Regions from separate parts of the Hymenobacter sp. BRD128 genome, predicted to be linked through region 2. Evidence: riboswitches for the same ligand, from Rfam matches in the RefSeq annotation. Region 2 holds a riboswitch; each other region holds the start of a gene.
What was found. A riboswitch is a leader RNA that binds a small molecule or an ion and turns the genes downstream of it on or off. The one in region 2 is predicted to bind S-adenosylmethionine.

Region 1 (3,892 bases), 1.7 Mb from region 2:
TGCCGGGCGCTGGTAGCAATAACTGCTAGATGGCCAATAGCTTCGGGGTGGCTGGCCGCCCATTCCAGCGCCTGCTGCCCGCCCAGCGAGCCGCCGATGAGCGTGTGAATGTACCCTAGCCCCAACTCTTGGCGCAGCGCCTCGTGGGCGGCCACCAGGTCGCGGATGGTGAGCAGCGGAAATGCCTGAAAGCGCCCGAGCTCGGTGGCGGGGTCGGGGTCGAGCGGGCAGGTACTGCCGTAGCACGACCCCAATACATTGGCGCACACGATAAACCAGTCGGCCGGGTCAAAAAAACAGCCTTCTCCAAACAGCCCCGGCCACCAGTCGAGCACGTCGGCATTGGCCGTGAGGGCGTGGCACACCCACACCACGTTATCGCGGGTGGCGTTGAGCTGCCCCCAGGTGCGGTAGGCAACCCGCGCGCCGGTCAGCACCTCGCCGCTTTCCAGGAGAAATGGGTCGGGTAAGGAGAACAATAAAGCAGACATAACAGGCTATTAAACAAGGCGGATAAAAAAGCGGCTAGCGGCGGAAGCCAGTAGTGGCCGATTAGCGGCTTCTGTAATACAAAATGGTGCCCCAGCTTTTGCCGGGGCACCATTCTATAAGGAGTTATTTTTCTTATACTTCCAGCGGCTGGGCGTGCTCCGGCTCGGGCTCCGGAATCGTATCGGTCGCCTCATCCGTGCCCTTCGGCGCGGTGGCAGCGGCGGCCGCCAGTGCCTGCTTCAGGTCGGCTTTGATGTCCTCAAAATGCTCGATGCCCACCGATAGGCGCAGCAGCGTGGGCGTCACGCCCGAGGCGAGCTGCTCCTGCTCGCTCAGCTGCTGGTGCGTAGTGGCCGAAGGCTGAATGATGAGCGTCTTGGCATCGCCCACGTTAGCCAGGTGGCTGATTAGCTTGAGGTTATCAATTAGGGCCGTGGCCGTGTCTTTGCTGCCGTGCAGGGCAAACGATAGCACGCCGCCGAAGCCGCGCTTCAGGTACTTGGCGGCCGTGGCGTGGTGCGGGCTGCTGGCTAGCCCAGGGTAATTCACGTGTGCCACCTGCGGATGCTGCTCTAGCCACTGGGCTATTTTGAGGGCATTCTCGACGGTGCGCTCCACGCGCAGGCTCAGGGTTTCGAGGCCTTGCAGCAGCAGGAAGGAGTTGAAGGGACTAATGGCCGGACCGAAATCACGCAGGCCTTCTACCCGAGCGCGGATGATGAAGGCAATGTTGCCAAACGGCCCATTCTTCCCAAATACATCGTTGAAAACCAGGCCGTGGTAGCCTTCGCTAGGCTCGGTAAACTGCGGGTATTTGCCGTTGCCGAAGTCGTAGGTGCCACCATCCACAATCACGCCGCCTACGCTGGTGCCGTGGCCGCCAATCCACTTCGTGGCCGATTCCACCACAATATCGGCGCCGTGCTTGAGGGGTTGAAACAGGAAGCCACCCGCGCCAAAGGTGTTGTCGACTACCAGCGGCAAGTCGTGCTTTTTGGCCACGGCCGCCACGCGCTCAAAATCGGGCACGCTAAAGCTCGGGTTGCCAATGGTTTCGAGGTAAATAGCGCGGGTCTTGCCGTCAATCAGCGCCTCAATGCTGTCGGCATCGTCGCCGTCGGCAAAGCGCGCTTCTATGCCTAAGCGCTTGAAAGCCACCTTAAACTGGTTGTAGGTGCCGCCGTAGAGGTAGGAGCTCGACACAATATTATCGCCGGGCTGCAGGATGTTGTTCAGGGCAATGAACTGCGCCGCCTGGCCCGAGCCCACGGCCAGGGCCGCCACGCCACCTTCGAGCGCGGCAATGCGCTGCTCGAATACGTCGGTGGTGGGGTTCATCAGGCGGGTATAAATATTACCAAACTCCTTCAGCGCGAATAGATTAGCGCCGTGCTCCGCGTTCTTGAATACATAGCTGGTGGTCTGGTGAATGGGCACTGCGCGCGAGCCAGTGGTGGGGTCGGGCTGCTGGCCGGCGTGGAGTTGCAGGGTTTCAAAGTGCAGGTTTTGAGTGGCCATGAGGCTAAGAGGTTAAAAAATTAGTAGTAATGAGCGAGGAAAAAGTGGCTGGGTAATCCTAGCCCGGCCGCGCCGCCGCGGCCGGCCGTCGCTGAAAAGCGAAAGGGTAGCGAAAACCCCGGTCGAAGCTCCGTGCTGTTGGTTTCGGGCCTTATCTCTTTTGCACTGCTACCGCACAAGCACTTGAATTTCAAGATTATGAGCGCGGGCTAGCCGCATCAGTTGGCCGCAGCTGTGGCTAGGCCAGCGGCTGCGAGCACTACCCGCAAAAGAGAAAAAAAGCAAAAAGCGCCGGGCCTTAGCCTTGGCAACAACAGCACATTCGCATTCGCTGGCGCAAAGGCGCCGGGCTAGCCGATACCGACGAGAATGGCCCAAAGCTGCGCGCAAAAGCGACGCAAGGGACGGAAACAGCGAAGAAGGGTAGGTGTGCCATGGGTACTCGAGTTATAGACCCCCGGGCGGCGCGTGGCAGCTACCGGGGTAGGAATTGGCACCTTTCAGTGGGTGAAGGTTGCCAGCGGGTCAAAGAGCCTAATCTCTCGCCGCTTCTGTATAAAACTTACTAAAACTGCCCTGCCTGCTGCGGGGAGTACCGGATTGGTAGGGGCAAAGATAGTGTAGCGCACGATATGCGCAAGGTCGCTCACGCAAAAGTCAAAAATATTTTTTGCGCTCCCGGTGGAAGAGTGGTGCTTACAAACAAAAAGGCCACCCCAATAGTGGAGTGGCTTTTCTCACCTTTTTTCTGCAAAAAGTACCTAGATACTAGGTAGGGTTAACTCCTGGCCCACTTCTATGTGGTCGGGGTTAGAGCCGATGATGGCCTTATTGGCCTCGTATATCTGGTGCCATTTAGCGGCGTCGCCGTAGTGGTTTTTAGCAATTTTGGAGAGCGAATCACCGCTTACTACCGTATAGCTGGTGCCGGCGGCAGCAGAATTAGCGGTGTTGGCAGCATTGCTGTTGCCGAAAAAATCGGTGCCACCAGCGGCCGGCTGCGCCGGTGCAGCGGGCTTTTTATCACCCTCATTATTCAAAAAATCGAGCAGGCCCATGTGACAAATGCGGTTAAAGTGTGAAAGAAAAGCGCGTCCGTAAAGCGGGGTGCTTTTGAGCCTTTTACGGCGGCAGTTGCGCAGGGTTACTACGGATAACTAAAAAAAAATACGCGCGTAAGCAGGCCGGAAGCTAGGTAGCTTTTCTTTCACATTCTTTCCTTTCTCCTTATGAACCTATCAACAGTTTCTTTCCGAGCTTACTTTACCTCGCTACTGAGTGCGCTTGCCGTTTTGTTCGTTGTTTCGTCTTGCGGTGGCGGCGACAAAGGCAAGGTAGAAGATGCAGCTACCTTGTATGGCTCAGGTAGTAAAACATGGGTAACTGATAAGCAGACAGATGCTTCGGGCAGCAAAATGAAGCTAGATGATGCTGCCAAAGAAGCAGAGTTTACTTTTACCGCCACCAATTTTACCGCTAGCGAAGGCGGCCAAAGCCAGACCGGAACCTACACGTTTGACCAAGCTGCCAAGACCTTGACGCTTACGCCCCAAGGTGGCTCGACAGCCAATACCTTTAAAGTAGAGAAGCTGACCAGCGACAAGCTATCGCTGTCGGGCACCAGCGGCGCCATGTACGTGCTGAAGGCTAAATAATCAGGACTTGAACAGGGCTTATGCCCAGCTAAAAGCCTCGCTCCAGTGCCGGAGCGGGGCTTTTTTTATGTTACATACCTCGTGGGGTGTTTCAAACTAAGGCTTTAGGCCGAAATTTGGGGAATATGTCGTTTACCTTGAATTTTGGCGGGAAGATGAGCTGGCTAGGCTGGCTTTTACTATGGGGGTGCATGGCCGTTGGAGCCCCTGAGGCTTGGGCCCAAAGC
Region 2 (3,892 bases):
CTTCAACGTACATTTTGCCCAGGAAATCTACCGCCAGCAGCCCGAGTCAGCCCCCGGCATGTGGAACCGCCTGGAGCACCGCCCGCTCGAAGGCTTCGTATTTGCGCTCACGCCGTTCAACTTCACCTCCATCGCCGCCAATCTGCCGGTGTCGGCCGCGCTTATGGGCAACGTGACGGTGTGGAAGCCCGCCTACCCGCAAATTTATTCGGCTCAGGTGCTGATGGAGCTGTTCATCGAAGCTGGCGTGCCGGCCGGCGTCATCAACCTCATTTACGTGGATGGCCCGGTGGCCGGCGACGTGATTTTCAAGCACCGCGACTTCGCGGGTATTCACTTCACGGGCTCGACCAAGGTGTTTCAGACCATCTGGGGCGAAATCGGGCAGAATATCCACCGCTACAAGTCGTACCCGCGCATTGTGGGCGAAACCGGCGGCAAAGATTTCATTCTGGCCCACCCCTCGGCCCACGCCAAGGCTGTGGCTACCGGCATTTCGCGCGGCGCCTTCGAGTACCAGGGCCAGAAGTGCTCGGCCGCCTCGCGCGTATACCTGCCGTCCAACCTGGCCGAGGAAATTCTGGGCTACGTGAAGCAGGACGTGGAGTCGATGAAAATGGGTGATGTTGAAGACTTTACCAACTTTATTAACGCCGTCATTACCGAAGCCAGCTTCGATAAGCTAGCCAGGTTTATTGACGAGGCCAAGGCTAGCCCGGACGCCGAAATCGTAGTCGGCGGCCACCACGACAAGTCGAAGGGTTACTTCGTGCAGCCCACCGTTATCCGGGCCAAAGACCCTAAGTACGTGACCATGTGCGAGGAGCTGTTTGGCCCCGTCGTGACGGTGTATGTGTACGACGAGCACGAGTTTGAGCAGACGCTGGAACTCGTGGATTCGACCTCGCCCTACGCCCTCACCGGCGCCATTTTCTCGCAAGACCGCTACGCCATCGACCTGGCTACCAAGAAGCTGGCGAACGCGGCCGGCAACTTCTACATCAACGACAAGCCGACCGGTGCCGTGGTGGGCCAGCAGCCCTTCGGCGGCGCCCGCGCCTCGGGCACCAACGACAAGGCCGGCTCGCTGCTCAACCTGCAGCGCTGGGTGTCGCCGCGCGCCATCAAGGAAACGTTTAACCCGCCCGTGGAGTATCCCTATCCATTCATGGGCGCCACGCCCAAGGAAGATTTGAACCTCGATAAGGGCGGATTTTAGGCCTTGAGCCAAAAATGGCGCGGGGCGCAAACAAAACCGCTAGCCCCCAACTTATATCGCCGTCGGAACCAACGGGCGGCTCCTCTGACGAGGGGCCGCCCGTTGGTTTTCAACGGTTTGTTCAGAAGTTTGGAATTTTAAAAATTCCGGCTCTACCTTTGTGTCATCAATTCCTCTTGCCAGAAGGATTGTTTTTATACAGAGGCGTGGAGAGACAGGCTCGATGAAACGCCGGCAACCCCCAGCTACTTGCTGGAACGGTGCCAAGTCCTGACCATATAAAAACAAGTTGCCGTGCGCTGCTCAACTACCCTCCGCTTTACGACCACCTCGCTTGCTGCTCTACAGCATGGGTGTTGTTGTACGTGCTGCCCCTGCCGAATGCGCACGGGAGCGATGCGGAGCTGCTAGCGTTTAGCAACGTCTTATCAGCTGGCCGGCTACCTCTCCGTTCGGGTTAGCGCTGCTCCCTGGGCCTTCGCGGGCCTACCTGGAGCGCCCCCGCGTGTCGGCACCTTTTTTCGGCGGCTTGCTGGCCGCGAAAAACTTCTTCCCTTTCAACATGGATAGTACACTTGCGGCCCAGGTCAATGACCTGCGCCAGGAACTGGCCGGGCTTTCCGCGCTGGAAATTATACGGGCTGTCACCCAGCGTTTCCCAGGCAAGGTTGCCTTTTCGACTTCGTTTGGCATTGAAGACCAGGCGCTGAGCCACCTCATTTTTACCAATGAGCTGCCCGTGCGCGTATTCACGCTCGACACCGGCCGCAACTTTCAGGAAACGTATTCAACCTGGAATAAGACGCTGCTCCGCTACGGCCAGCCCATCGAAGCCTTCGCCCCGCTGGCGGCCAGTGTCGAAGCCCTGGTGACGCAGAAAGGCCCTAACAGCTTCTACGAGAGCATCGACAATCGCAAGGAGTGCTGCTATATCCGCAAGGTGGAGCCACTGGCCAGGGCCCTGGCCGGCACGCACATCTGGCTTACCGGCATCCGGGCCGAGCAGTCGGCCAACCGCCAGCACATGCACGCCGTGGAGTGGGATGCCGGCCACCAGCTCATTAAAGTGCACCCCCTTTTTGAGTGGACCTGGGCCGACACGGTAGCCTTTACGCAGCAGCACGGCGTGCCCGTGAATCCGCTGCACCAGCAGGGCTTTGTAAGCATTGGCTGCGCGCCGTGCACCAGGGCCATCAAGCCGGGCGAGGACTTCCGGGCCGGCCGCTGGTGGTGGGAAAACGCCGACGCCAAGGAGTGCGGCCTGCACACCACTGCCCACCAAGGCCTCGACCCGGTGGTGGAGGAATTACCCCGCTAGCCCCTACCGCTTACTAAACACCAATTTATTCATTACCAATGGATTACTTAGATAGGCTAGAAGCCGAGGCTATTCATATTTTGCGCGAGGTGGCCGGCCAGTTTGAGCGGCCTGCGCTGTTGTTCTCGGGCGGCAAAGACTCAATCGCCCTCACGCGGCTGGCCGAAAAGGCGTTTCGGCCGGGCAAGTTTCCCTTCCCGCTCGTGCACATCGACACGGGCCACAACTTCCAGGAAATTATTGATTACCGCGATAAGCTGGCCGCTTCGTTGGGCGAGAAGCTGATTGTGCGCAAGGTAGAGGATACCATTCGGGAGCGTGGCCTGCGCGAGCCGGGCGGTAAATTTCCTAGCCGCAACCCCTTGCAAACTTATACCTTGCTCGATGTTATTGAGGAGTTTGAGTTTGACGCCTGCATCGGGGGCGCGCGACGCGACGAGGAGAAGGCCCGCGCCAAGGAGCGCATTTTTTCGGTGCGCGACGACTTTGGCCAGTGGGACCCCAAGCGCCAGCGCCCCGAGTTGTGGAACATCTACAACGGCCGCATTCAGAAGGGCGAAAATGTGCGCGTGTTCCCCATTTCTAACTGGACCGAGCTCGACGTGTGGAATTACATCCAGCGCGAAAAAATCGAGCTGCCCGAAATCTATTTCTCGCACGAGCGCCAGTGCGTAGTGCTGCCCAGCGGCCAGCTGCTAGGCCTGAGCGAGCACCTCAACCTCGACGACACCGACGAAATCGTGAGCCGCCGCGTGCGCTTCCGCACCGTGGGCGACTCGACCTGCACGGCCGCCGTGGAAAGCGACGCCCACTCGATTGACGACATCATCCAGGATTTGCTGCTGGCCAAGGTGAGCGAGCGCGGCGCCACGCGCCTCGACGACAACCTCTCCGAAACCGGCATGGAGGACCGCAAGCGCAACGGGTATTTCTAAGCTAATTTATTAAGTAATAAGACAATGGATATCCTACGCTTTATCACCTGCGGCAGCGTCGACGATGGCAAGAGTACGCTCATTGGCCGCCTGCTTTACGACAGCGACTCCGTGTCGCTCGACGTGCTGGCCACGCTCGAAAAGAAGCGCACCGCCACCAACGGCGACTCGGTAGACCTGGCCTTACTGACCGATGGCCTCAAGGCTGAGCGCGAGCAGGGAATTACGATTGACGTAGCGCACAAGTACTTCACCACGCCGCGCCGCAAGTTTATCATCACCGACGCGCCGGGCCACGTGCAGTACACCCGCAACATGGTGACCGGCGCCAGCAATGCCGACTTGGCCATCGTGCTGGTCGATGCCCGCCAGGGCGTGATTGAGCAGACGCGCCGCCACACGCTGCTAGCCTCGCTGCTG
Region 3 (3,892 bases), 1.7 Mb from region 2:
AGCTGAGCGTGGGCCTTAGCTACCGCTCGGCCGTGGACGCCCACGTGGGCAGCGGCGATATTACGCTGACCGGCATTCCGGCCTCGGCGGCCGGCAGCTTCACGGCCAAGAATTTCGACGTGACCCTGCCGCTGCCCGACGTGTACAGCTTCGGCATCGGGGTGCACCCTAGCGACCAGCTCTTGCTGGCCTTCGACGCCAACCTCGTGGGCTGGAGCCGCTACCAGTCGCTGAGCTTCGCGTACTCCGGCGGCGTGCTGGGCGGGGCCACTTCGTCGTCGTCGAAGCGCCAGTACCAGGATGCGCTGGCCTTTCGCCTGGGCGCCCAGTACAAGGTGACGGATGCCTTCACGGTGCGGGCCGGTACGTTCTATGACTTTTCGGCCGTGCGCGACGGTTTCGTGACGCCCGAAACGCCCGACGCCGACCGCCTGGGCCTCACGGCCGGGGTTAGCTACGAGTTTGCCCAGCGCTTCGGCATCGATGCCTCGTTCCTGTTTGAAGACTTCATGAAGCGCAGCCAGAGTCAGGACGACCTCCTTAGCAACGGCACCACCGACCGCGTGGCCGGCACCTACAAGACCACCATCGCCGTGCCCGGCGTGCAGCTGTACGTGAAGTTCTAACTCCGTCTTTTCTCCTACCCAATGACTCCGTTATTTTCAACTGCTAAGCTGACCCGCCCGGCCCTTGCGCTGCTGGGCCTCGGCCTCGGGGTGGCCGGCTGCCAGCCCAACCTCGACGCGGCCAACCCCGCGCCTTCGGCCAATGGCCTCGACTTTACGAGCTACGTAGCCGTGGGCAACTCGCTCACCTCGGGCTACACCGATGGCGGCCTCTACAACGAAGGGCAGGCTAATTCTTATCCGGCCATTCTGGCCCAGCAGTTTGCCAAAACCGGCAAAGGCCCGGCCAGCTTCGTGCAGCCGGCTTTTTCGAGCGCCAAAAAGGATGGTTCGGGCTATATCAAGCTGCAGGTAGTAAACGGCGCCCTGGCGCCGGTGCAGCCCACGGCGGCCAACAACTACCTGGGTGAGCAGCTGGCCGTGACGGGTGCTACGCTGCCCGGCGGCCCGCAGCTGGAGGCCTATTCGGGCAACCAGCCCGACAACCTGGGCGTGCCTGGCATTTCGGTGCTTAGCAGCGTGTCGGCCCTCACGGGTGGGCTAGCCCCCTACGGCCTCATTAACCCCTTCTATGAGCGTCTGCTGACGGCGGCCGAGAAACCGACCAAAGACTACGTGACGTACATCGGCCAGAAGTCGCCGACCTTCTTCACCTGCTGGATGGGCAACAACGACGTGCTGGCCTATGCCACGGCCGGCGGGGTAGTGTCGCCGCTCAATCCCTTCGGCGGCCTCACCGATACCACGCGCTTTGGCGTTGGCTACCGCGCTATCTTGAATACCATCTCGAAGGGCGGCACGGTGAAAGGGGCCGTGGCCAATATCCCGAACGTGACCAGCGTGCCGTACTTCAATACCGTGACCGTGGCAGCGGTAGTAGCGGCCTACCAGGCGGCGGGTATCCCCATTACGACTATTTATGTGCAGGCTCTCAACGCGGCCGGCACTGCCACCGCGGCCCGTGCCGCTACCTCGGCCGACCTGCTGACGCTGACGGCCCAGCCGTACATTGCCGCGCACCCTGGCGTTGGCACCACCCCTGCCAATGCCCTGCCCAGCGACTACGTGCTCGACCCGGTAGAGGCGGCCAACGTAACGGCGCGCACCACCCAGCTGAACGCCATCATTGCCAAAACGGCCCTGCGCTTCAAGGTGCCCGTGCTAGACGCCAACGCGTTCCTGACTCGGCTGGCTACCAGCGGCATTGCAACTAACGCTGTGAACAACACCGCCACGTTTGCCAGCGGCAACCTATTTGGCCTCGATGGTGTGCACCCCACGCCCCGCGGCTACGCCGTCATTGCCAACGAGTGGATTCGGGTTATCAATGCCTACTACGGCTCGACCATCCCCAGCGTAGACCCCAACAGCTACCGCGGCGTACTGCTGCCCTAGCCACACCCTGGTTGCCAAATTGCTAAAAGCGCCTTCCCCGCCGGGAAGGCGCTTTTTTTGGCCTAGCCGTTGTATCTTCGCTGTTGCTGCTATCCAGAAAGACCGAGGGACCAGGCCCGATGACGTCTTGGCAACCTACCCCGAGTAGGTGCCAACTCCTGTTCGGCCAAGCACTTGGGCCGAAGAAGATATCAGCCGGAACCTGCGCTGCCCGGCGCGGCTTTCTTTCTGGATAGGCGCTTTTTGCTCCCGATTTTGCTTCCAGAAGATATGTCCGCCGCCCCCGCGCTAGCCCCTGCCGTCGCCACCGACTCCGCTTATACGTCGCCCCTGCCTACCTTACTGCGCCAGCGCCTGCTGGTGCTCGACGGCGCCATGGGCACCATGATTCAGCGCTACCCGCTGGAAGAGGCCGACTTTAGAGGCACCCGCTTTGCCGACCACCCGCGTCCGCTGCGCGGCAACAACGACCTGCTGAGCCTTACGCGGCCCGATATTATCCGGGCCATTCACGCCGAATATTTCGCGGCCGGGGCCGACATGGTCGAAACCAATACCTTCAGCGGCACCACCATCGCGCAGGCCGACTACGCCCTGGAGCACGTGGTGTATGAGCTTAACTACGAGTCGGCCAGGCTGGCCCGTGAGGTGGCCGACGAGTTTACGGCCCGGAATCCGGCGCAGCCGCGCTTCGTGGCCGGGGCCATCGGGCCCACCAACCGCACGGCCTCGCTCTCGCCCGACGTCAACCGCCCCGGCTTTCGGGCCGTGACCTTCGATGAGCTAGCCACCGCCTACCTCGAGCAAACCCGCGGCCTCGTGGACGGCGGCGTCGATGCCCTGCTCATCGAAACCATCTTCGATACCCTCAATGCCAAGGCCGCCCTCTTCGCGGTGCAGCAGTTTTTCAACGAAGGCGGCCGCGTGGTGCCCGTCATGATTTCGGGCACCATCACCGACGCCTCGGGCCGCACCCTGAGCGGCCAGACGGTGGAGGCATTCTGGCACAGCATCAAGCATTTGCCCTTGCTGAGTGTGGGCCTCAACTGCGCGCTCGGGGCCGACCAGCTGCGCACCTACGTGCGCGAGCTGGCTAGGCTCGCCGACGTGCCCGTGTCGGCCTACCCCAACGCCGGCCTGCCCAACGCCTTCGGCGGCTACGACGAGAGCGCCCAGGAATTTGCGGCCCTGGTCGAGGATTACCTCAAGGAGGGCCTGCTAAACGTAGTGGGCGGCTGCTGCGGCACCACGCCCCAGCACATTGCCGAGCTCAAGAAGCTGGCCGACAGCTACGGCCCGCGCGCAGTGCACGCTGCGCAGCTGCATCCGCTAGCCCCTCGGCTCAACTGGTTGATGATGAGCAGGCCTCGGTTTCGTCGCTAGCCCTGAGCGGTAACGGCGAGCGCCTGGCCAAGGGCACCACGCACCTCGCTGGTCTGGAGCCGTTTAACATCACGCCCGAAAGCCTGTTCGTCAACATTGGCGAGCGCTGCAACGTGACGGGCTCGCGCGCCTTCGCTAGGCTCATTCGCTCGGGCGACTACGAGGCGGCGCTGGCCGTAGCCCGCGCCCAGGCCGAAAACGGCGCGCAGGTGCTCGACATCAACATGGACGAGGGCATGCTCGACTCGGAGGCCGTGATGACCACCTTCCTGCACCTCATCGCCTCGGAGCCCGACATTGCGCGCCTGCCGATAATGATTGACTCGTCGAAGTGGACGGTGCTGGAGGCGGGCCTCAAGTGCGTGCAGGGCAAGAGCATCGTCAACTCGATTTCGCTGAAGGAAGGCGAGGAGCGCTTCCGCCACCACGCCCGGCTGGTGCGCCAGTACGGCGCCGCCGTGGTAGTAATGGCCTTCGACGAAGACGGC

Region 1: another riboswitch for S-adenosylmethionine. It lies ahead of GKZ68_RS18845 (O-acetylhomoserine aminocarboxypropyltransferase/cysteine synthase family protein); the one in region 2 lies ahead of GKZ68_RS11455 (phosphoadenylyl-sulfate reductase).
Region 3: another riboswitch for S-adenosylmethionine. It lies ahead of metH (methionine synthase); the one in region 2 lies ahead of GKZ68_RS11455 (phosphoadenylyl-sulfate reductase).

Annotation. Positions count from the first base shown of each region.
Region 1 is NZ_CP053908.1:4,258,093-4,261,984, forward strand. It holds gene metX (homoserine O-acetyltransferase) at 1-491, opposite strand, end outside; gene GKZ68_RS18845 (O-acetylhomoserine aminocarboxypropyltransferase/cysteine synthase family protein) at 625-2,010, opposite strand; SAM riboswitch class I at 2,455-2,572, opposite strand; gene GKZ68_RS18850 (LysM peptidoglycan-binding domain-containing protein) at 2,772-3,068, opposite strand; gene GKZ68_RS18855 (lipocalin family protein) at 3,240-3,665, shown strand.
Region 2 is NZ_CP053908.1:2,572,981-2,576,872, forward strand. It holds gene pruA (L-glutamate gamma-semialdehyde dehydrogenase) at 1-1,219, shown strand, start outside; SAM riboswitch class I at 1,411-1,504, shown strand; gene GKZ68_RS11455 (phosphoadenylyl-sulfate reductase) at 1,782-2,537, shown strand; gene cysD (sulfate adenylyltransferase subunit CysD) at 2,576-3,472, shown strand; gene GKZ68_RS11465 (sulfate adenylyltransferase subunit 1) at 3,497-3,892, shown strand, end outside.
Region 3 is NZ_CP053908.1:4,227,842-4,231,733, forward strand. It holds gene GKZ68_RS18730 (OmpP1/FadL family transporter) at 1-626, shown strand, start outside; gene GKZ68_RS18735 (SGNH/GDSL hydrolase family protein) at 648-2,021, shown strand; SAM riboswitch class I at 2,108-2,216, shown strand; partial or broken gene metH (methionine synthase) at 2,397-3,892, shown strand, end outside.